4 regions of the Mesorhizobium sp. M7A.F.Ca.MR.148.00.0.0 genome follow, and region 4 is predicted to be linked to each of the others. Evidence: predicted binding sites of a transcription regulator. Region 4 holds the regulator's gene; each other region holds the start of a gene.
The links. The regulator LexA, encoded in region 4, represses DNA repair genes until DNA is damaged. The targets are predictions, from matches to a motif close to TGTTCNNNNTGTGTTCNG.
Positions count from the first base shown of each region.

Region 1: a site for LexA is predicted at 1,408-1,425, ahead of recA (recombinase RecA). Genes of this name have one in related genera too.
Region 2: a site for LexA is predicted at 2,651-2,668, ahead of EOB49_RS21345 (YifB family Mg chelatase-like AAA ATPase). Genes of this name have one in related genera too.
Region 3: a site for LexA is predicted at 2,866-2,883, ahead of EOB49_RS02460 (sel1 repeat family protein). Genes of this name have one in related genera too.

Region 1 covers NZ_RZTB01000028.1:35,146-40,614, reverse strand. The annotation lists gene recA (recombinase RecA) at 250-1,350, opposite strand; gene EOB49_RS13790 (carbohydrate kinase family protein) at 1,631-2,575, shown strand; gene EOB49_RS13785 (pseudouridine-5'-phosphate glycosidase) at 2,651-3,568, shown strand; gene EOB49_RS13780 (TfoX/Sxy family protein) at 3,756-4,079, opposite strand; gene EOB49_RS13775 (GFA family protein) at 4,169-4,666, shown strand; gene sufA (Fe-S cluster assembly scaffold SufA) at 4,851-5,228, opposite strand; gene EOB49_RS13765 (hypothetical protein) at 5,373-5,469, shown strand, end outside.
Region 2 covers NZ_RZTB01000063.1:26,068-31,536, forward strand. The annotation lists partial or broken gene EOB49_RS37790 (malate synthase G) at 1-159, shown strand, start outside; gene EOB49_RS21340 (J domain-containing protein) at 219-758, opposite strand; gene EOB49_RS21345 (YifB family Mg chelatase-like AAA ATPase) at 1,029-2,561, opposite strand; gene EOB49_RS21350 (hypothetical protein) at 2,836-3,051, shown strand; gene gshB (glutathione synthase) at 3,078-4,019, opposite strand; gene EOB49_RS21360 (EAL domain-containing protein) at 4,250-5,469, shown strand, end outside.
Region 3 covers NZ_RZTB01000004.1:1,498-6,966, reverse strand. The annotation lists gene EOB49_RS02475 (AMP nucleosidase) at 30-1,535, opposite strand; gene EOB49_RS02470 (hypothetical protein) at 1,610-1,804, opposite strand; gene EOB49_RS36345 (hypothetical protein) at 1,844-2,002, opposite strand; gene EOB49_RS02465 (DUF2147 domain-containing protein) at 2,227-2,568, opposite strand; gene EOB49_RS02460 (sel1 repeat family protein) at 3,018-3,284, shown strand; gene EOB49_RS02455 (ABC transporter substrate-binding protein) at 3,677-4,798, shown strand; gene EOB49_RS02450 (acetyl/propionyl/methylcrotonyl-CoA carboxylase subunit alpha) at 4,889-5,469, opposite strand, start outside.
Region 4 covers NZ_RZTB01000005.1:35,391-40,859, forward strand. The annotation lists gene gltX (glutamate--tRNA ligase) at 1-863, opposite strand, end outside; gene EOB49_RS03200 (ComEC/Rec2 family competence protein) at 966-3,428, shown strand; gene lexA (transcriptional repressor LexA) at 3,422-4,162, opposite strand; gene kynU (kynureninase) at 4,572-5,469, opposite strand, start outside.

The DNA.
Region 1 (5,469 bases), on a different contig from region 4:
TCTGCGTTTTAGAAGATTAGGACTTGGCCTTTTAGCCGCCGCGCTTCACCCTGTCCAGAAACACGGAATTGGTCCAATCCACGGCCTTTGCCGGCCGTTCGACCCGGCCTGGTTCCGCCGCCAAAACGCAAAACCGCCGGCACTGGGCCGGCGGTTTCGAAACGCAATAACACGGAACTCGATTACATAAGCCTGAGATAATAGAACGCGATTATGGCCGAACTCCGGCCGGCATCGCGCACGAAGCTGTTACATCGCGCCGGATTCTTCCTCGAAACCGTCATCATCGCCGCGCTCAGGGCCGCCATTCTCGAGGAATTTCTCGGCGATCAGCCCGGCATTCTGCCTGATCGACAACTCGATCTCGCGTGCCGTGTCGGGATTGTCACGCAGGAACAGCTTGGCATTTTCGCGGGCCTGGCCGAGACGCTGCGAGTTATAGGAAAACCAGGCGCCAGACTTCTCGACAATACCAGCCTTGACCCCGAGATCGACCAGTTCGCCGGTTTTGGAGACGCCCTCACCAAACATGATGTCGAATTCGACCACCTTGAAGGGCGGCGCCAGCTTGTTCTTGACCACCTTGACGCGGGTCTGGTTGCCGACAACCTCGTCGCGGTCCTTGATCGAGCCGATGCGGCGGATGTCGAGGCGCACCGAAGCGTAGAATTTCAGCGCATTGCCGCCGGTGGTGGTTTCAGGCGAGCCGAACATGACGCCGATCTTCATGCGGATCTGGTTGATGAAGATGACCATGGTGTTGGAGCGCGAAATCGACGCGGTCAGCTTGCGTAGCGCCTGGCTCATAAGGCGGGCCTGCAGGCCGGGCAGCGAATCGCCCATCTCGCCTTCAATTTCGGCGCGTGGCGTCAGCGCCGCGACCGAATCGACCACCAGCACGTCGATGGCGCCGGAGCGCACCAGCGTGTCGCAGATTTCCAGCGCCTGCTCCCCAGTGTCAGGCTGCGAGATCAGAAGGTTTTCGAGATCGACGCCAAGCTTGCGGGCATAGACCGGGTCAAGCGCGTGCTCGGCATCGACGAAAGCGCAGATGCCGCCCTTCTTCTGGGCTTCGGCAACGGTGTGCAGGGCAAGCGTCGTCTTGCCCGAGCTTTCCGGCCCGTAGATCTCGATGATGCGGCCGCGCGGCAGGCCACCGACGCCAAGCGCGATGTCGAGGCCAAGCGAGCCGGTCGGCACCGTTTCAATCTCGACGACCTGATCGTTGGCGCCGAGCCGCATGATCGAGCCCTTGCCGAAAGCCCGCTCGATCTGCGACAGCGCCGCATCCAGAGCCTTTGATTTGTCCACTGCCTTGTCCTCTACCAGCCGCAAAGAATTCTGAGCCATGATACATCACCCCTTGGTCGTCAATGAAGGCCGGACAATCCGTAATCCCTGCCTATTTGTACCTTTTTTGTTCTCATTTGGCAAGAGGGGTCAAATAACTGAAAAACAAGCAATATCCGGATTTGTTCTTTTTTTGTCCAGGGATTCGATCAGGAATGCACCGCACGTTGGGCCAGACGGCTCGGTTGTTTCGACCTGCCGAATCGCCGCCTCGCATGCGAAGCTCCGTCGCACAGCCTAGCGCTTGTGCGGCTGGAATAACAAAGGTCATATCGCCGGCATGCTGAAATCCGCGAAAATACTGGCCATAGGCGGCGCCCATATCGACCGACGCGGCCAGGTGTCCGGCGCTTACGTGCCTGCCGCCTCCAATCCGGGCACAATGCGCGAGGATGTCGGCGGCGGCGTCTTCAATGCTTTGCGCAGCGCCGTGCGGCGCGGCGTCTCCGCGTCGCTGATGTCGGTTCGCGGCGGCGATGCCGCTGCCGATACCGTTTCGCGAGCCATCGCCGAGACAGGCATTACCGACCTGTCGGCGGTCTTCCTCGACCGCACGACGCCGAGCTACACCGCGCTGATCGACATCGAAGGCGAGCTGATCGTCGGCTTTGCCGACATGGCGCTCTATGATTTGGCGTTTCCCAAGCAGATCAGGCGCTCCAAGGTGCGGGAGGTGATCGCCGCCGCCGACGCGATCCTGTGCGACGCCAATCTGCCCTCTTCGGCGCTGGAACGGCTGGTCGCGCTCGCCGCGGGCAAGCCGGTTTTCGCCATTGCCATCTCGCCGGCCAAGGTGGTGCGGCTGATACCGGTGCTGAAGAAGCTCTCGCTGGTCTTCATGAACCGGCGCGAGGCCATGGTGCTGGCCGGCGTCGCCGCGAATGCCAGGCAGCGCGAGGTCGTCGACGGGTTGCGATGCAGCGGCCTCGTCAGTGGCGTGGTGACGGCGGGCGAGGCGCCCGTGCTGGGGTTCGATGAAACAGGCGCCTTTTCGATCATGCCGCCCAATCCCCGAAAGGTCACTGACGTCACCGGGGCCGGTGATGCGCTGGCGGGCGCAACGGTCGCTGCCTTGCTGCGCGGACTGCCGCTGCGGGTGGCCCTGCGCGAAGGCATCGCCGGGGCGACGCTTGCCATCGAAAGCGCCAACGCCGTTCCCGAGTTCACCGCCTCAAGCTTCGCGGAAGCGCTGGCTCTTGTGCCGGATGCCAGGGAAGTGGCATGAGACCGGCGAATTCATAGTGCCGCGATGTTGCCTGGTGTCCCCACGGACGCGCCGCATTCCGGATTGGAGACCCTGATGACCCCTGAGACCGCCCGCCCCTTCATCGACATCCACGCGCCGGTGGCGCAGGCTCTGGCTGCCGGCCGGCCGGTGGTGGCGCTGGAAAGCACCATCATCACCCATGGCATGCCCTACCCCGACAATGGCGCCATGGCGGCCGACGTCGAAAAGATCATCACCGATGGCGGCGCCGTGCCGGCGACGATCGCCGTGGTTGGCGGCCGCATCAAGATCGGGCTTTCGGACGGCGAGCGCGAATCGCTGGCGATGACGGGCGACGCCATGAAGCTGTCGCGCGCCGATTTCGGTTTTGCCGTGGCGCAAGGGCGCACCGGTGGCACCACGGTCGCCGCCACGATGATCGCGGCGCATATGGTCGGCATAAAAGTGTTCGCCACCGGCGGCATCGGCGGCGTGCACAAGGGCGCCGAAAAGAGTTTTGACATTTCCGCCGATCTCGACGAGCTGGCGCGCACGCCGGTCATCGTCGTCTCGGCCGGCGCCAAGGCCATCCTCGACATCGAAAAGACGCTGGAAGTGCTGGAGACGCGCGGCGTGCCGGTGGTCGGCCTTGGCTGCGAGACGATGCCAGCCTTCTGGTCCAGGCATTCGCCGTTCCGCGCGCCGCTGACCTTGCACGAGCCGGAAGAGATCGCGCATTTCTACCAGACGAGGGCAGCGCTGGGGCTCGCCGGTGGCATGCTGATTGCCAATCCGGTGCCGGAAAACCACGAAATCCCGGCTGAGGAGATGGCCGGCTATATCGAGGCCGCGCAGAAGGCCGCCGAGGCGCTCAACGTGACCGGCAAGGCGGTGACGCCGTTCCTGCTGGGAAAGATTCTCGAATTGACTGGCGGTAGGAGCCTGAAGACGAACATCGCGCTGGTCGAGAATAATGCGCGGCTGGCGGCGAGGATTGCGAAGGCGCTTTAGGGTCACGCAGCGAAGGTTCCCCCTCACCCGGATTGCCGAGACCGAATTGCAAAGAACAATTCGGGGCAATCCGACCTCTCCCCGAGGGGAGAGGAGCTTACAGCGCCGACGTCGACCTCTTCTCCCCTCGGGGAGAAGGTGGCCGCGAAGCGGACGGATGAGGGGGTGGCCTCGCGCTTGCGGGAATCTACTTCCCCGCCCGTCGCCCCGCCTCATAGGCCCGGCGTGCCCAGATCGTCATCTCGTCGGGATCATCGAAAGCGCTGTCTGGAACGCTCCAGTAGGGCATGGCGACCAGCTTGCCGTGGCGCGAGCCGGTATAGGTCCATTGCGTGCAGCCGGCGGCCTCGAACTCGGGCACGCTTTGTTCGTCGGCCTTCAGCAGCAATTCACCGCGCAGCACGATGGCGACGATGACACCGTCGAAATAGATGCCCTTGCCGCCGAACAGTTTTCGGATGCTGACAGGACCGAGGCCCTCGAACAGTTCGGCGATGCGCTCATTGTCCATGCCGCGATCATGGCACCGGTTTGGCCTTGTCATCGCCGCAACCAAAATCATGCTGACAGGTTGTGTGAGGTCGATCGGAGTTTCCCGCCATGCCCGTGCTGCTCAAAGGCTCCTGCCGCTGCAATGCCGTCCGTTTCGAGGTGGAGAGCCACACGCCGGCGCCATTCATGCTGTGCTACTGCTCGATCTGCCGCAAGCAGCAGGGCGGCGGCGGGTTTGCCATCAATCTCGGCGCCGACAACGAGACGCTGAACATAAGGGGCAAAAGGAGGCTCGGCGTTTACCGCGCCAGCATTGAGGACGATGAGCATCCGCATTGCGAAATCTCAACCGGCGAGCGCAATTTCTGCAAGAAATGCGGCTCAGCCCTTTGGCTCTACGACCCGACATGGCCGGAGTTGGTGCATCCCTTCGCCTCGGCGATCGACAGCGATTTACCCATTCCGCCAAGCAAGGTGCACCTCATGCTGAAATACAAGGCGAACTGGGTGGAGCCGGTGGTTGGCAAGCATGACAAGGTCTTCGACATCTATCCCGAGGAATCGATCGCCGACTGGCACAAGCGGACGGGCATGTGGGTGGAGTGAATTTCTTCGCGCCGTTTACGGGGAGGTGAGGAGTGATCCGCGCAGCGGACGAAAAGCCAATTGCTTGGCCTTCGAACGACGAACGCCGGCAGATGAGGAGCGGCGCTAACTTTGGAGAGGCCGGCGCTGCCCATCTCCGTCACTTCGTGACACCTTCTCCCCGTAAACGGGGCGAAGGAAAAACTCAGGAAGCGCGGGCTTCTGCCAGTGCCTTCAGGTCAGCCGGCTTGAGTTCGACGGATTCGCCGCAACCGCAGGCCGAGCTCTGGTTCGGATTGTGGAAGGTGAAACCAGTGCGCAGCGTCGTCTGCTCGAAATCCATCTCGGTGCCGAACAGGAAAAGTGCTGCTTCCGGTGCGACATAGACATGCGCGCCATCGCGCTCGATATGGTCGTCCTTGGTGTTGGGCTCGGTCACCAAATCGACCGTATATTCCATGCCGGCGCAGCCGCCCTTCTTGATGCCGAGGCGGATGCCGTGCGCGTTGTCGCGGGTGGCGACAATCTCGCGCACCCGGTCGGCGGCCTTTTCGGTCATGGTGATGACGGCGAAGCGTCCCATTCTTTTTCTCCAACCCGTTCAAGTTCAAGGCTTGTCGGACTTCACATAGATGGTTGAAACAATGATAAATGACAAGAGCGGAACGCAAATCGAGCCCCCGGAAGCACATCCGACTGTCAAGGAATCGAGCTGAGCATGCCGTCAATGACAGATACAAATCAGGTGATTGTTTTCACCGAGAACCCCGAACGAGTTATGCCTCGCATGCTCGTACTGTTAGCCATCGCAATGTTCCTGGGGC
Region 2 (5,469 bases), on a different contig from region 4:
GGCGACCCGCTTTACCAGCCGATGGCGGCTGACTTTGACAAGTCGATAGCCTTCCTCGCCGCCTGCGACCTGGTCTTCAAGGGCCGCGTCCAGCCCAACGGTTACACCGAGCCGGTGCTGCACGCGCGGCGGCTGGAACTGAAGGCGCAGCAGAGCTGAAGAGGCCAGTGTCGTGTATGGGCGGCGGGTTTTCGGCCTGCTTTCTCCGGGGTGAGGCGTCAGGGAGCTGTATGGTCCAGGAGCCGGATGGTGGGATCGCGACGGTGTTCGGAGTTGACCCGATCGACGCCTTCCACCGTAATCGCAATCGTCCCGTTTTCCACTCTTGCTATCCAGCCCTTCGCTCTCAGATACCAGAGATGAAACTCGAGATGCTCTCGCGGACAGTCTGACAGACGTTCGAGCTCCACATCTCCGATCCCGGGATTGCCGACGTCGTGCCGGCGCTTCGCGTAAAGCAGCGACAGCAGCCTGGCCTGGATCACGACGTCACGCTCGATGCCTTTGGTGTTGCTGGCTTCCTCGGTCAATTCACGACGAAGGCCGGCATGGTCCCTGTACGCGATGTCGTATTGTGCGCGTTTGACCGGATCCTTGAGCGTATTGTGGGCTTCCACGATTTCACTGAAACGGGCTTCATCGCCGGTTTCGCGATTGTCTGGATGATAGCGCATCGCAAAATAGCGAAATATGCGCTCCAGCGTTTCCGAGTTGGCGTTCGGGCTAACTTCCAAAACTTCGTAGTAGTCAATGAACATAGCGGGCTCCCCGACCACACCATATTCGCATTGTCTAAATAAGGAATGTCAATGCGGAGGCCAAGACCTTGGTCCGACGCGCGATGACATCCACGCTTTTGGAAGAGGAAGAAAATGGCCGGCGCCCCGTCGGTGGGGGCCGTTGGGTGGTGAGGACGCCGGCCAAGCGGACATTCAGGTCCGCCGCACCGTGGAGATGATCGATTCGCGGAGGCCGGGTTATGGCGTGATCGCGGAATGCAATGTGGCGAGGCCGGCATGTCGGCGGATCTACGCCGCCTGCGCCATCCGCTCCGAGCTCATGCGGTAGGAGATCGCTTCGGCCAGATGGATGCGGCCGACGGTTTCGCTGGCGTCGAGATCGGCGAGCGTCCGCGCCACCTTCAGCACGCGGTGATAGGCTCGCGCCGAAAAGGCGAGCTTTTCGCTGGCGTCCTTGAGCAGCGACAGGCCGGCGGCGTCCGGCATGGCGATCTCTTCGATGACCGAGGGCGCGCAATGCGCGTTGGTGGTGGCGCGGGTGGCGCCGAGCCGCTCGAAGCGCTCGCGCTGGATGGTGCGGGCGCGTGCCACGCGCAGCGCCACATCGGCGCTTTTCTCCGCCCGGTCGGGCCGGATCAGGTCGCTGGCCGAGACCGCCGGCACTTCGATCCTGAGATCGATGCGGTCGAGCAGCGGACCCGAAATGCGCGCCTGATAGTCGGTACGGCAACGCTCGCCGCGCAGGCAGCGATAGCCCGGCTCGCCGGCCATGCCGCAGCGGCACGGGTTCATCGCCGCCACCAGCTGGATACGCGCCGGATAGGTGACGCGATGGTTGGCTCGCGCGATCATGCAGTCGCCGGTCTCCAATGGCTGGCGCAGCGCATCGAGCGTCTGCGGTGTGAACTCGGGAAACTCGTCTAGGAACAGCACGCCGTGATGGGCCAGCGACACCTCGCCCGGCCGCGCGCGGATGCCGCCGCCGACCATCGCCGCCATCGAGGCCGAGTGGTGCGGGGCGCGGAACGGCCGCCGGTCGGTCAATTTGCCTTCGCCGAGCTCTCCCGCCACGGAGGCGATCATCGAGACTTCCAGAAGCTCCTTCGGCGCCAGCGGCGGCAGGATCGACGGCAGCCGCTGCGCCAGCATCGATTTGCCCGAGCCCGGCGGCCCGATCATCAAGAGATTATGCCCACCGGCGGCGGCCACTTCCAGCGCCCGCTTGGCGGTCTCCTGGCCCTTGATGTCGGCGAGGTCAGGCAAATCCAGAGCGGCGGCATGGATGCCGGCCTCGGGGCGCGACAGCACCTGCGTGCCGCGAAAATGATTGGCGATGGCTATCAGACTGCGCGGCGCCAGAATGTCGAATTCCCGACCAGCCCAAGCCGCTTCCGGCCCGCATGCGAACGGGCAGATCAGGCCCTTGCCCTCGGCATTGGCTGCGATCGCCGCCGGCAAGGAGCCGGCGACCGCGGCAATCGTGCCGTCGAGCGACAATTCTCCAAGCACGACATAGCCGGCCAGCATGTCGCCTGGAATAGCGCCAAGGGCAGCCATCAGGCCAAGCGCGATCGGCAGGTCGTAATGACTGCCTTCCTTCGGCAGGTCGGCCGGCGCCAGATTGACCGTGACTTTCTTCGACGGCATCGACAGGCCGGAAGCATGCAGTGCGGCCTGCACCCGCTCGCGGCTTTCGGCCACCGCCTTGTCGCCCAGGCCGACGATGTGCATGTTGACCTTGCCGGGCGCGATCATCACCTGCACGTCGACCGGCACGGCCTCGATGCCCTGGAAAGCCACCGTGCGAACCCGCGCCACCATCGTGCAACCCCAATTCAGGCTGGCCCCAGCCCTGCGTTCAGGCCAGGAACGGCCCCTCGGGCAGACAATCACACTTCAACAGTCAAATCAAGAACATTACGGGAACGCATGACCGCTGGGGTTGCAGTGGAAGCGAGCGTGGTTGCAAAAACGGAACATGGTTAAGACAAAATGAAAACGGAAAACACGATCACTGAATACGATCGCGCGGAATGGTTGTTGCCGCAGCGGGAAATGATACGACTATGGAGATCTCTCGTCGGGGCCGCGCGCTTTGAGCAACACCAGGCTGCTTGCAATTATGGCGGTTGTGCCGCCAATCATCGTCGGGCTCGGCATCTACCTCTTTGTTTTTTTGGACCGATGCCACGGTGAGAGATGTGTGGTGACATTTGGCGTCGTCGCTTTTTTGGCGATCATTGGTGCGGCCATCAGCACGGTTGTTAGCCTGATCGGGTTGGCGGTTATCCTATTTAACCGGCAGCCCTAATCAGTATCCGTGAAAGAGGCTTGCCCTTACTTCCGCTTGTCCTCGACCGCGTCCCAGAACAGGCTGGCGATGTCGGCGCCGCCGAAGCGTTTGACCTCGCGCACGCCGGTAGGCGAGGTCACGTTGATCTCGGTCATGTAGTCGCCGATGACGTCGATGCCGACCAGGATGAAGCCGCGCTCCTTCAGCGATGGGCCGATGCGGGCGCAGATCTCGCGTTCCCGCGCCGTCAGTTCGGTCTTTTCGGCGCGGCCGCCGACATGCATGTTGGAGCGGGAATCGTGTTCGGCCGGCACCCGGTTGATGGCGCCGACCGGCTCGCCGTCGATCAGGATGATGCGCTTGTCGCCCTTGCGCACGTCCTTGAGGTAGCGCTGCACGATATAGGGTTCGCGGAACATCTGGCCGAACATTTCCAGCAGCGAGGCAAGGTTGCGGTCGCCCTCGAGCAGATGGAAGATGCCGGCGCCGCCATTGCCGTAGAGCGGCTTGACGATGATGTCGCCGAACTCCTTGCGGAAGGCGGCGACCTCCAGCGGATCCTTGGTGATCAGCGTGTCCGGCATCAGGTCGGCAAATTCGGTGACGAGGATCTTTTCCGGGCTGTTGCGCACCCAGGCCGGGTCGTTGACCACGAGCGTCTTCGGGTGGATGCGTTCGAGAATGTGCGTGGTGGTGATGTAGTTCATGTCGAAGGGCGGATCCTGGCGCAGCAGGACCACATCCATCTCCGACAGGTCGGTACGCACCTTCTCGCCCAGCGAATAGTGGCTGCCCTTCTCGTCGCGCACCTGCATTTCCTCGATGCGGGCGAATACCTTGCCGTCGCGCAACGAGAGCCGATCCGGCGTGTAGTGGAAAAGCTCATGGCCGCGCCGCTGCGCTTCCAGCGACAGCGCGAACGAGGTGTCGCCGGCGATCGACACGGTGGAGATGTGGTCCATCTGGACGGCGATTTTCAGCTTCATGGCGGGTCTCCGGCGGCTCGGATGGACGACTGTCTTGCCTGTACAGGCTCACTGCCCGTCTGCCAATCGCGACATTCCTGGGATCGGCATCCGACACCCGAATGCGCTGCTTTCATCGATCCTTCGAAACAGTCGCGGTTGCCCGTGGAAAATCGATTTCGCGATACGTTTCCTAAAGGGTTTGCTGCCAGTCTGAAAATAAATTCCGACGTCACAAAACAGGGACACCGATGCAAACTTCGTTTGGCACCGGTCAGGCAAACAGGGAGAGCACGGATCTGGCATTCACAGATCCGTTGACCGGGCTTGGCAACCATCGCCGCTTCTTCGACAAGGTCGATCGCCTGATCGCCGACCGTGCCGACGATCCCGCGCCCTTTACCGTCGGCATTCTCGACCTCGACGGCTTCAAGCCGATCAACGATCTGTTCGGCCACAAGGCCGGCGACGATATCCTGATCCAGGTGGCGATGCGGCTGCGCGCCTCGATGGACGGCCATTCCACGGTCTGCCGCATCGGCGCCGACGAATTCGCTTTTCTCTATCCCCTGGTGTTCAGCGAGGAGGCGGCGGCCGAAAAGTCGCGCATGCTGATCGAGATCCTGTCGGCGCCCTATGATGTCGGCGAACGCACCGCCAGGCTTTCGGCCTCGGTCGGCTGCTCGCTGTTCTATTCGGGCGACGAGACCACGGAAATCCTCATCAACAAGGCCGAGACGGCGCTCTATCACGCCAAGCGTTCCGGCCGTGGCCGCGTCGTCGTCTACACCCGTGAGATGGAAGAGGCGGCCAAGCGCGTCACCCGCATCGAACAGGCGCTGCGCCGGGCTGTCTCGGCCGGCGAGGTGGAGCCGCATTTCCAGCCCATCGTCGATCTCGCCACGCGCCGCACCATCGGCTTCGAGACGCTGGCGCGCTGGACAGATCGCGACCTCGGCTCGGTGCCGCCGACCGTCTTCATTCCCATCGCCGAGGAGCGCGGCATCATCGGCCCGTTGTCGCAGCTGGTGCTGCGCAAGGCGACCGAAGCCGCCAGAAGCTGGCCGAAGGACCTCTTCCTGTCGTTCAACCTGTCGCCATCGCAGCTCGTCGACCAGAACACCGGCCTGCACATACTGGCGATCCTCGATCGCACCGGCTTCGATCCGCGGCGGCTGGAGATCGAGATCACCGAGACCGGCCTGATGAACGACCCGGCCTCGGCCGCGCAGATCGTCGAGGATCTGCGCCGCGTCGGCATCCGCGTCTCGCTCGACGATTTCGGCACCGGCCAGTCTTCGCTCGGCCGTCTGCGGGAATTCCATTTCGACAAGCTCAAGATCGATCGCGCCTTCGTCTCCTCCATTCTCGACGACCGTCCCTCGGAGCACATCATCCGCGCCATCCTCGCAATGTGCGAGGGGCTCGGCATGGACGTCGTCGCCGAAGGCATCGAGCAGGAAGCGCAGGC
Region 3 (5,469 bases), on a different contig from region 4:
GAAATGCCGCCGCGATGCGTGGCATCGGCCTACTGGAACGCCGTTTCCGAAAAACTTCTGAGCTTGCGCGAATGCAACCGCTCCATCGGCATTTCCGCGAGCTTCTCCATCGCCCTGATGCCGATGGTCAGGTGCTGCGCCACCTGGCGCTTGTAGAATTCGGTCGCCATGCCGGGCAGCTTCAACTCGCCATGCAGCGGTTTGTCCGAAACGCACAGCAGCGTGCCGTAGGGAACGCGGAAGCGGAAGCCATTGGCGGCGATGGTCGCCGATTCCATGTCGAGTGCGATGGCGCGAGATTGCGACAGACGCTGTACCGGACCACGCTGGTCGCGCAGTTCCCAGTTGCGATTGTCGATGGTGGCGACGGTGCCGGTGCGCATGATGCGCTTCAGGTCGTAGCCGGTAAGGCCGGTGACTTCGGCGACGGCTTCCTGCAACGCCACCTGGATCTCGGCCAGCGGCGGGATCGGCACCCAGACCGGAAGATCGTCGTCCAGCACATGGTCCTCGCGCACATAGGCATGCGCCAGCACATAGTCGCCAAGCGCCTGGGTGTTGCGCAGGCCGGCGCAGTGGCCGAGCATCACCCAGGCATGCGGCCTCAGCACCGCAATATGGTCGGTGATGGTCTTGGCGTTGGAAGGCCCGACGCCGATATTGACCATGGTGATGCCGCCATGTCCCGATTTCTTCAGGTGATAGGCCGGCATCTGCGGCAGGCGCGGCGGTGCAACGCCTTCGCTTGGCGCGCTTTGCCCGCTCTTGGTGATGACATTGCCCGGCTCGACGAACTCCGTGTATCCGCCGCCGCCGCTGGCCATCAGGTCGCGGGCGCGGGCGACGAACTCGTCGATGTAGAACTGATAATTGGTGAACAGCACGAAGTTCTGGAACTGCTGCGGCGTGGTCGCCGTATAGTGCGACAGCCGGTGCAGCGAATAATCGATGCGCTGCGCCGTGAAGGGCGCCAGAGGCCTCGGCTCGCCAAAGGCGACTTCGAAGGTGCCGTTAGCGATCTGGTCGTCGGTGCCGTCGAGATCCGGCACGTCGAACAGGTCGCGGATCGGCCGCTTGATGCGCTCTGCCGTCGCGCCGTCGACATGGGTGCCTTCAAGGAAGGCGAAATGCAGCGGGATGGGTGTGGTCGATTCCGACACCGTGACCGCAACCCCATGATTGCGCATGATCAGGCGCAACTGCTCTACGAGGTAGCTTTCGAACAGGCCCGGCTGGGTGATGGTGGTGGAAAAATGCCCGGGCGTCGGCATATGGCCATAGGCCTGGCGCGAGTCGATCTGGGTGAACGAGTTGGTGGTGACACCGATCTCCGGATAAAAGGCCCGGTAGCGCTTGCCATTGTCGCCGCCTGCTGCCGCTAGCTCTGCAAAGGAGTCGCGCAGGAACTTGGTGTTGCGGTTGTAAAGCGCCTGCAGTGCCTTGACTGCTTTTTCGGCGCTATCAAAGCTTTGCCGGCCAAAAGGCTCCGGCATGACGACAGATTCGATGGCTTGTGGGTAGATTCGCTTTTCCATGGCTCAATATAGAGACTTGGATCGGCACTTGGGAGGGGTGTCGCGACCGAAGGCGGCCAACGCGCCGTTTTTCTTCAACCGCGCTGCAGGCTGACCAGGAGCACAAAGCCGACGCCGGACTTCTTCAGGGCTGGTGCGTCGATCGTCGAGCCGGCATCTGAGCGCATCATCGGCACGGCCAGAACCGGAGCGGCCAGAACCGCCAGGATAAGCGCCGCCCGCGGCAGAAGCCGAAGTGTCTTGAGAGCGTTGGCGGCGATGCGGTTCATGGTGTTTCAGCTTTTCTTTTCGAGGTCTTGGTTCTTTGTTCAGTTGCGAAGATGGGTGGGGCAGGCGAGGCGGCAGGTTCTGGAACTGGCTTCGTCCCAGGCGCGGGCCGGACGGCCCGCTTCGGCGACGAGGATGGCGAAGAACATTCCAAACAGGCTCACCAGCAGGCAGACGATGGTGAAGCGGCGAGCAAGCATTGGGTCGGTCTCCTTCAACACGCCGGAGAATGCCCTGATGCAACTGAACCGGCTCTGATGCCGGCGTTCATCTGCCGTTCAAGATGATTGACGGGGTTTCGACGGCGCCGGCGTCGGTTTGGATAGCCGCCGCGGGTATCGAGCATCACCGGTGCAGGATGTGTCGACAAAACGAAAACGGGGCCCGCTGGGGCCCCGTCCTCATGTCGCAAGGATGCGCTCGATCAGAGCTTGTGCCAGGTCTGGCTCTTGCAGATCAGCCCGCCGAGCACGCAGCCGCTCATCTTAAGAGAGGTGCCCGACAATGTCGCCTTGCCCGAATAGGTCTTGTCGTTTGCCGGATCGGTGATGTTGCCGGCATATTTGTTGTCGCCCGTCGCCTTGAGCGAGCCGATGGTCTTGCCGGCATATTTCCCGGACTTGAGCGTGATGGAAAACGAGCTGCCGCCGGCGATGGCCGCGGTTTCGCCGGCCTGCGTCTTCCAATTGCCTTCGATCGGATCGGCCCATGCCGCACTCGCCACGATCAATGTGGCCGCAAGGGCCAGGCTCAGTTTTCGAAACATGTCTTCCTCCCTGTGGATGTCCGGCCGGATGCTCCGCCTCGCCGGTCTGCCGCTTACGCAAACGTAAGCTAATCCAGCTCCCGGCAAAACAAAAGCGGTGCCGTAGCGGAAGACTTTGGGATTTCGCAGCCGCCTGAAAGCGCCTCCTCGACGATGAAATGAAACGATCGGCGCATCGCCTTTGTCTGCCGTGGTTAGCGAAGTCTTGCCCCCGCGCGAGAAAACTTTCGTCAAATTTGAGGCAAGCAGGCTGAATTGCTGGGTTTGTATCCTTAACGAATTTCGGCGTTTACCTCTTGTTTTAGCTTTGTTTTCCTCAAATTAAGCACGCCATTTAACGACGGATTCAAGCCTGCACGGCATTCTCGAAAGCATCGGAAGAGCAGCCGGCAAGACGAAAGAAGGCAGCTCTCGGGAGCCTGACAGGGGCCGGAAAACAGGGGATTGAAATGGCACGTTTTGAAATGCTTGAAGCAGGTTTCGGCGCCATGGGAGCAACTGCCCAGGCCGACATCCTTTTCGAATTGGGCATGATGTATGCGACCGGCCGCGATTGCGAGACCGATGTCGTTGCCGCCCACAAATGGTTCAACATCGCCGCAATCAAGGGCTCGGCCCGCGCCGCCGAGCTGCGCTCGGAACTTTCGGCCGCCATGTCGAAGGTCGAGATCGCCACGGCGCTGCGCGAAGCCCGCGAATGGATGACCATGCACTGAAATCTGCCAATCGCAGACAGGTCCATCGAAGACAGGGAAGCTCCGGGATCAAGGCCGCACAGACGGCCAGACCCGGCGAAATTGAAGGCCGCGCAAGACGGTCACGAAGGCGAGGGAAAGAACGCGGCAGGCCGCAAGGCCCAGTCGTGCGCGACACAGGGAAGCTGAGCGGATTTTTAGGCGCGGGGGCGCCTGGAGATTGCTCGACGGGCAAAAAAGCCGCGACCAGCCGGAACAAGGCTGGCGTGGCTTTTTGCGTGGATGACGTCTTGCAGGCCCAATCGAGCGGCGCCAATGCGCCTAGACAGGCTCAATGAAGGGTGAAATTGTCCGGCCTCTCTGGAAGAAGCGCGGCCGGGGCGGCCGCGCGTGAGTGGAGGAGTTCTACCGTCATGAAAAAATTGAGTATTTTGAACGCGGCCATATTCGGCCTGATGTTGAGCACGCCGGTCGCATTCGCAGACGACATCACCTTTGCGGTGGTGGGCCCGATGACAGGACAGCTCGCCACCATCGGCGATCAGTTCAAGCAGGGCGCACAGGCTGCCGCCGATGCGATCAACGCTGCGGGCGGTGTCGACGGTCGTCAGATCAAGCTGAGCATCGAAGACGACCAATGCGATCCCAAGCAGGCCGTGTCGGTTGCCAACCGCGTCGTCGCCGATGGCGTCAAGTTCATCGACGGCCATGCCTGCTCGGGTTCCAGCATTCCGGCATCAGCTGTCTATGCCGAAGCCGGCGCCTTGATGATGAGCCCGGCCTCGTCAAACCCGGTGCTGACCGATGCGGCAGCCAAGGCCGGCTGGCCGACGATCATGCGCCTTTATACGCGAGACGACGCGCAGGGCGCCTTCATCGGCCCATGGATCGCCAAGAAGTTTGCCGGCAAGAATGTCGTCGTCCTGCATGACAAGAGCGCCTACGGACAGGGCGTGGCTGACGCCGTCAGGGCAACGATGAATGCCGGCGGCCTCAAGGAGGTCTATTATGACGGCATCAACGCTGGCGAGAAGGACTATTCGGCTCTCGTCACCAAGCTCAAGGATTTGAAAGCCGACGTTGTTTATTTCGGCGGCTACCATCCTGAAGCCGGCCTGATCCTGCGTCAGTCGGCGGAACAGAACCTGAAGTTCCAGCTGATCATGCCGGACTCCATCGCCTCGCCGGAATTCTGGCAGGTTGCCGGCCCGGCCGGCGAGGGCACCATGTTCGTCTTCCCGTCGGATCCGCAGGCAAAGCCGGAAGCCAAGGCAGCCGTCGAGAAGATCAAGGCCGGCGGCTTCGTGCCGGAGGGTTTCACGCTGTTCTCTTACGCCACCATCCAGGCTTTCGCCGAAGGCATCAAGCGTGCCGGCAGCGACGACCCGGCCAAGGTTGCCGAAGCGTTGAAGAACGGTACGCCGATCAGCACCGTTGTCGGTGATGTCACCTTCGACGAGAAGGGCGACCTCAAGAATGCCAGCTACGACATCAACCAGTGGCATGACGGCAAATACGCGCCGATCGCGCAGTAATCGCCACCCTGGCGACTGGATAGCATAGAGAAATGGCCGGGTTCATCCCGGCCATTTTCTTGTTTGCCCTGTCGCTGGCCTTCCGAACCGTCAGCTCACTGCTGTGGTCGCGGCGTTGTGCTCCTCGACGAACCGCACCAGCACCGTTCCGTCGGTGACCTGTGCGCCCTCTGTGGCGATCTCGGCGATCACGCCGTCATGCGGCGCGGCGATGGTGTGCTCCATCTTCATCGCCTCGAGGATCAGCAGCGGCTGGCCCTTGATCACCGTATCGCCTTTTCCCACGCGCACCAGCTTGACCAATCCCGGCATCGGCGCACGCAGGCTGCCGGTGCTTGCCGCCGCCTCATCGGCCCGTGCCAACGGGTCCGGCACGGCGAAGGTGTAGCCAACGGCGCCTTCGAACACGGTGATATGGCCTGGCCAGCGGGCGAGGCGCGGCGTGGCGCGAAAATCATGCGAATTGGTGTCGCCATAGGGCTTGTCCAGCGCGACCTGGAATCGTCCGTCCGCCCGCACCGAAACCTTCGCCGCGATATCGTCTTCGCCGAACTTCAGCCATGTGCGTCGCGCCACGCTGTGGAAATGTGCATAGCCGACAAGCGACGACCACGGATCGTCGGATGACGGGGTTGCGCCGGCACCGGAGGCCGCAAGAGCGGCGGCAGCAA
Region 4 (5,469 bases):
CAGGAAATCATATCCTTGATCGACATGATCTCGTCGTCGCCATGGCTCCAGCCAAGGCGCGCCAGGTAATTGAGCAGCGCCTCCGGCAGGTAGCCCATGGCGCGATAGGCCTCGACGCCAAGCGCGCCGTGCCGCTTCGACAGCTTGGCGCCATCGGCGCCGTGGATCAGCGGGATATGCGACATGGACGGCACGTTCCAGCCCATGGCGTTGTAGATCACGGTCTGGCGAGCGGCGTTGGTCAGATGATCGTCGCCGCGAATGATATGGGTGACTCCCATATCATGATCATCGACGACGACGGCATGCATGTAAGTGGGATTGCCGTCAGAACGCAGGATGATGAAGTCATCGAGATCCTTGTTGGGAAAGCGCACCTCGCCCTGGACACGGTCATGGACGATGGTCTCGCCTTCGGTCGGCGCCTTGATACGAATGGCGCCCTTAACGCCTGCGGGCGCCTCAGAGGGGTCGCGGTCGCGCCAGCGGCCGTCATAGCGGGGCGGCAGCCCCTTGGCTCTGGCGGCCTCGCGCATGGCCTCCAGTTCGGCCGGCGTGGCATAGCAATAATAGGCCTTGCCCATGCGCACGAGCTCCTCAGCCACCTCGCGGTGGCGCGGAGCACGCTCGAACTGCGACACCGGCTCGCCGTCCCAGCTCAGGCCAAGCCAGGAAAGCCCGTCGAGGATGGCAGCCGTCGCGGCTTCATTGGAGCGTTCGCGGTCGGTGTCCTCGATGCGCAGCAGCATCGTGCCGCCAGTGTGCTTCGCATACAGCCAGTTGAACAGCGCCGTGCGCGCGCCGCCTATGTGCAGATAGCCGGTGGGCGAAGGGGCAAAACGGGTGACGACCTTGTCGGACATGGAACTCTCGGAAACCATCTGAAGCGGGGTGCGGTTGCGCGGGCTTTCGCGCGCCCGGCGTTCATGTAGCATAGGGTGTCGAGGGCGCAAGGGGCAGACCCGATGGCTGGACGAGGCTGGGGCTCGGATCAGGGCGAGGACGCTGCCATCGGCGTCAGCGAACGGTCCCTGTTTGCGCCTCGGCCAGCCCCATTGCCGCCGCCATCGCCCCTTGTGCCGGATCCCGGCAAGGCGCCCTTGCAAGCGGATGTCGCCGCCTCTGTTCCTGTTGCCGAAACCGGCAGGATCGTTCGCGTGCGCCGGCAAATCAGCCTGACATCACTGCCTCGCCTGCGTCACAGCGTGAACACGGCGGCGAGCCTGGAACTCGACCGGGGCGTGGCCTTCCTGCTGGTGCCGGTCTGCCTGGCGATCGGAGCGATCGGCTATTTTTCGCTGACGGCTGAACCCGACTTTGCGAGACCTGTCGCGGTTGTCATCTTGACGGGGATCTGTGCGCTGGTCTCGCGCTCATGGCCAAAGACCCATCTGTGTTTCATGGCGGCGCTTTTGTGCGCCCTAGGACTGCTTGCTGCCAAGGTCGAGACGTGGCGTGCGGGCACACAAATGTTGGGCTCGGAAATCTCGACGCAGGTGACCGGCCGCGTCGTCTCGCTCGACCGGATGGAAACTGGCCGTATCCGGCTGACCATCGACGTGACATCGACCGCAAGACCGAAACTGCGCTATGCGCCGGAACGGGTGCGGCTTTCGGCACGCAAGATCCCGGCTGACGTGACCGCAGGCTCCCTCATCACTGGATATGCCAAGCTTTTGCCGCCGACTGGGCCGGTGCGGCCGGACAGCTATGATTTCTCCTTCGACAGCTATTTTGCCGGCATCGGCGGCAGCGGGTTCTTTCTCGGCAACCCAAAGCTTGTCGTCAGCGATGGTGGCGACATGCCGCTGCCGGCCCGAATTTCCTCTAGCGTGGAAAATGCCCGCGAGGCCATCGCCGACCATATCAGGGCGAGCGTCGGCGGCGCCGAAGGCGAGATCGCCGCGGCGCTGATCGTCGGCGTGCGCGCCGGCATTCCCGATGACATCAATGAGGCGATGCGACGTACCGGCATCTACCACATCATCTCGATTTCGGGACTGCACATGGCGCTGGTCGCAGGCACCATCATGGGCTTGCTGCGCGGCGCCTTCGCGTTGTTTCCCGACTTTTCCGCGCGTCGCCCGGTCAAGAAGTATGCCGCCGTCGCCGCACTGTTCTCGATCGCGGCCTATCTCATCATCTCTGGAGTCGTCGTTGCCGCCGAGCGCAGCTTCATCATGCTGGCGGTGATGCTGATTGCCGTGCTGTTCGATCGAGCAGCACTCACCATGCGCAATCTGGCGATCTCGGCGATCGCCGTCATCGTGGTGTCGCCGCATGAGGTGGTCGGCCCGAGTTTTCAGATGTCGTTCGCCGCGACCGCGGCTCTGGTCGGCGCCTATGCCGGCTGGGCCGATCACCGCGCGGGAAAAGCAAGACCGCCGCCCCCAAAGCGATCCATGCCCGGTTTCCTGACGCGAAAGTTCGTGCTCGCGGCAACCGGCCTTGCCATGACCTCCATCATCGCCGGCAGCGCCACGACGCTGTTTGCCATCTGGCATTTTCAGCGTGTGTCGCCGCTCAGCCTGTTCGCCAATCTGGCGGTTATGCCGATCGTCACCGTCGTCATGTTCCTGGCTGTCGCAAGCGCGCTGCTGATGCCTTTCGGATTGGATTGGCCGGCCCTCTACCTGATGGGCAAGGGTCTGACGGTGATGATCGCCATATCGGGTTGGATCTCCGAACGTTCGCCTGTCGATGGGGTTGGGCTGATTTCGCAGCAATCTGTCCTGCTGGTGACAATTGCCCTGGTCATCGCGACGATGGCGACAACTTGGCTGCGGCTCGCTGCTCTGCCATTCGCGCTGGCAGGCTTGCTGACCGTCTCGGATACGCGCACGCCGGATGTGCTGATCTCGGAAGACGCCCGGCTGGTGGCGTTGCCGATCGGTGGCGGCGAGCTTGCCGTCAGCCGGGAACGGCCGAACGAATTCACCGTCGACAACTGGAAACGCGCCCTGACATCAGAAACCATCGTCGTGCCAGAGGTGTTCGACAAGAGCGATGGGCAATTCGACGTCGCGGACGCCGTTGAGCTACCGCCGGGATCGCCGTTCTATTGCTCCTCAGGCGTTTGCGTGGCCAGGCATATGTCCGGTGCGATCATTGCCTATGTCGAGGACCGCAAGGACACCTGGAAAGCCTGCGGCTTCGCCGAGCTGATCGTCATCAATGACGCCACCGCCTATGACGCCTGTCACAATCCGCTGGTTCTCGTCATCACCAAGCGGCAACTGGCTCGCAAAGGCAGTGCCGCGGTCTTCTTCGATCGCCAATCGGCGACCACGCCGGCGACAATCAGCTTCGCGGTGAACAGCCCATATCGGCCCTGGCACACGCAACGCAAATACTCTCGTGAGGCGAGGGGGCTGGCACCCTTCAAGAAACCCGAGAAGCCAGCGGCCAACCCGCAGCCGCCTCAGTAGCGGCGGATGAGGCCGACGAGCTTGCCTTGCACCTTGACCCTGTCTGGGCCGAAAATACGGGTTTCATAGGCCGGATTGGCGGCTTCGAGAGCAATCGAAGCGCCCTTGCGGCGGAACCGCTTCAGCGTCGCTTCCTCTTGATCGACCAGCGCCACGATGATCTCGCCGGGGTTCGCCGTGTCGGCATTGCGGATGATGACGGTGTCGCCGTCGAAGATACCGGCCTCGATCATCGAGTCGCCCTTGACCTCCAGCGCATAGTGGGCGCCGCCCATGATCATGTCCGGCGGCACCGAGATCGAATGCGTCTGATGCTGGATGGCATCGATCGGCACACCGGCGGCGATACGGCCCATCACCGGTATCGACACGGCGGAGACCGCATCGTCATCATTGCCGGGCGAGGGCATCCGCGAAGGCGCCGGCTTGATCTGCCGGCCAAGAGCACCACCCTGACCGAGACTGCCCTGGATGACGCTTGGCGAAAACTTCTTTGCCGCGTTGAGGCCGGGCGCGATCGAGTCCGGCAATCGCAGCACTTCCAGCGCGCGTGCCCGGTTGGGCAACCGGCGAATAAAGCCGCGCTCCTCAAGTGCGGTGATCAGCCGATGAATCCCGGATTTGGAGGCAAGGTCGAGCGCCTCCTTCATCTCGTCGAAGGATGGCGGAATGCCGCTCTCCTTCAGGCGTTCATGGATGAACATCAGCAGTTCATGTTGCTTGCGTGTCAGCATGGCGGCCCCCAGATTACCTGAAACCAGAATCGAAAAACAAACCCAGAACAAACACTATCTGTTCCAGTTGTGTTCTGCAACCGTTTAAAGTTTAATGAATTTGTTAAGGCTGCTGAAATTATTTCGGCTTGCCAGCGGGTCGCGATCGACAGGCGCCAACCACGGCAATGCGCCTGCTCACATTGAAACCATTATGGTTAATGACCTGTGGCTCATCCTCGACCCAAGGCTTGGCATCATCTGCCGATCGACCGCCACAAGGGACGCTATCAATCTTCGGGACGTTCGTTTGCCGTGAACGAAACGGAGCCAAAACGCCAACGTCTGTTGGCATTTGTGGCTGGAATTCAGCCCTCCGTCATCTGCCGGGCAGTGAGGGCGGCGACGGCAAATCGCGGAGATCGTTGCGTCAGGTAACGGCTTCCTTGACGGCGAAACGCTGGTCCTTCCATGCGCCCGTGCGCAGAATGTCTTCTAGCACTTGAACCGCCAGCCACACATCCTTGTAGCCGACATAGAGCGGCGTGAAGCCGAAACGGATGGTCGATGGCGCGCGAAAATCACCGATGACGCCGCGCTCGATCAGCGCCCGCATGATTTGATAGCCGTGATCGTGAAGGAACGACACCTGGCTGCCGCGCCTGGTCGCGTCGCGGGTGGTCTCCAGCGTGAGGCCATAGGCGCCGCACTTTGCTTCGACGAGCTGGATGAACAGTTCCGTCAGCGCGACGCTCTTTTTTCGCAATGCCGCCATGTCGACGTCGTTCCAGATAACAAGCGCGCCTTTGAGCGCCCGCATCGACAGGACAGGCTGGGTGCCGCACAGAAAGCGGCGGATACCGGTGCCGGCAACATACCCCCGTTCGAAGGCAAAGGGCCGCGCATGGCCCCACCAGCCGCTGAGCGGCTGGCTGATATCGCCGTGATGGCGCTGCGCGGCATAGATGAAGGCCGGTGCGCCCGGACCGCCGTTGAGGTACTTGTAAGTGCAGCCGATGGCGAAATCGGCATTTGCGTGATCGAGCTCGACGGGCAGGGCGCCGGCGGTGTGGCATAGATCCCAGACGATCAGCGCTCCGGCCGCATGAGCCTTGCGCGTCAGCGCCGCCATGTCGCGCAGTTCACCCGATTTGTAGTTGACGTGGTTGACCAGCACCACCGCGACGTTTTCGTCGATCAGCTCTTCGATGGTGGGCGCGTCGACGCCCGCGAGGCGCAGCAGGACGCCGTCCCGTGTCGAGGCCACCCCTTCGGCGATGTACAGGTCGGTGGGGAAACTGTCACCCTCGGCGACGATGACCGACCGG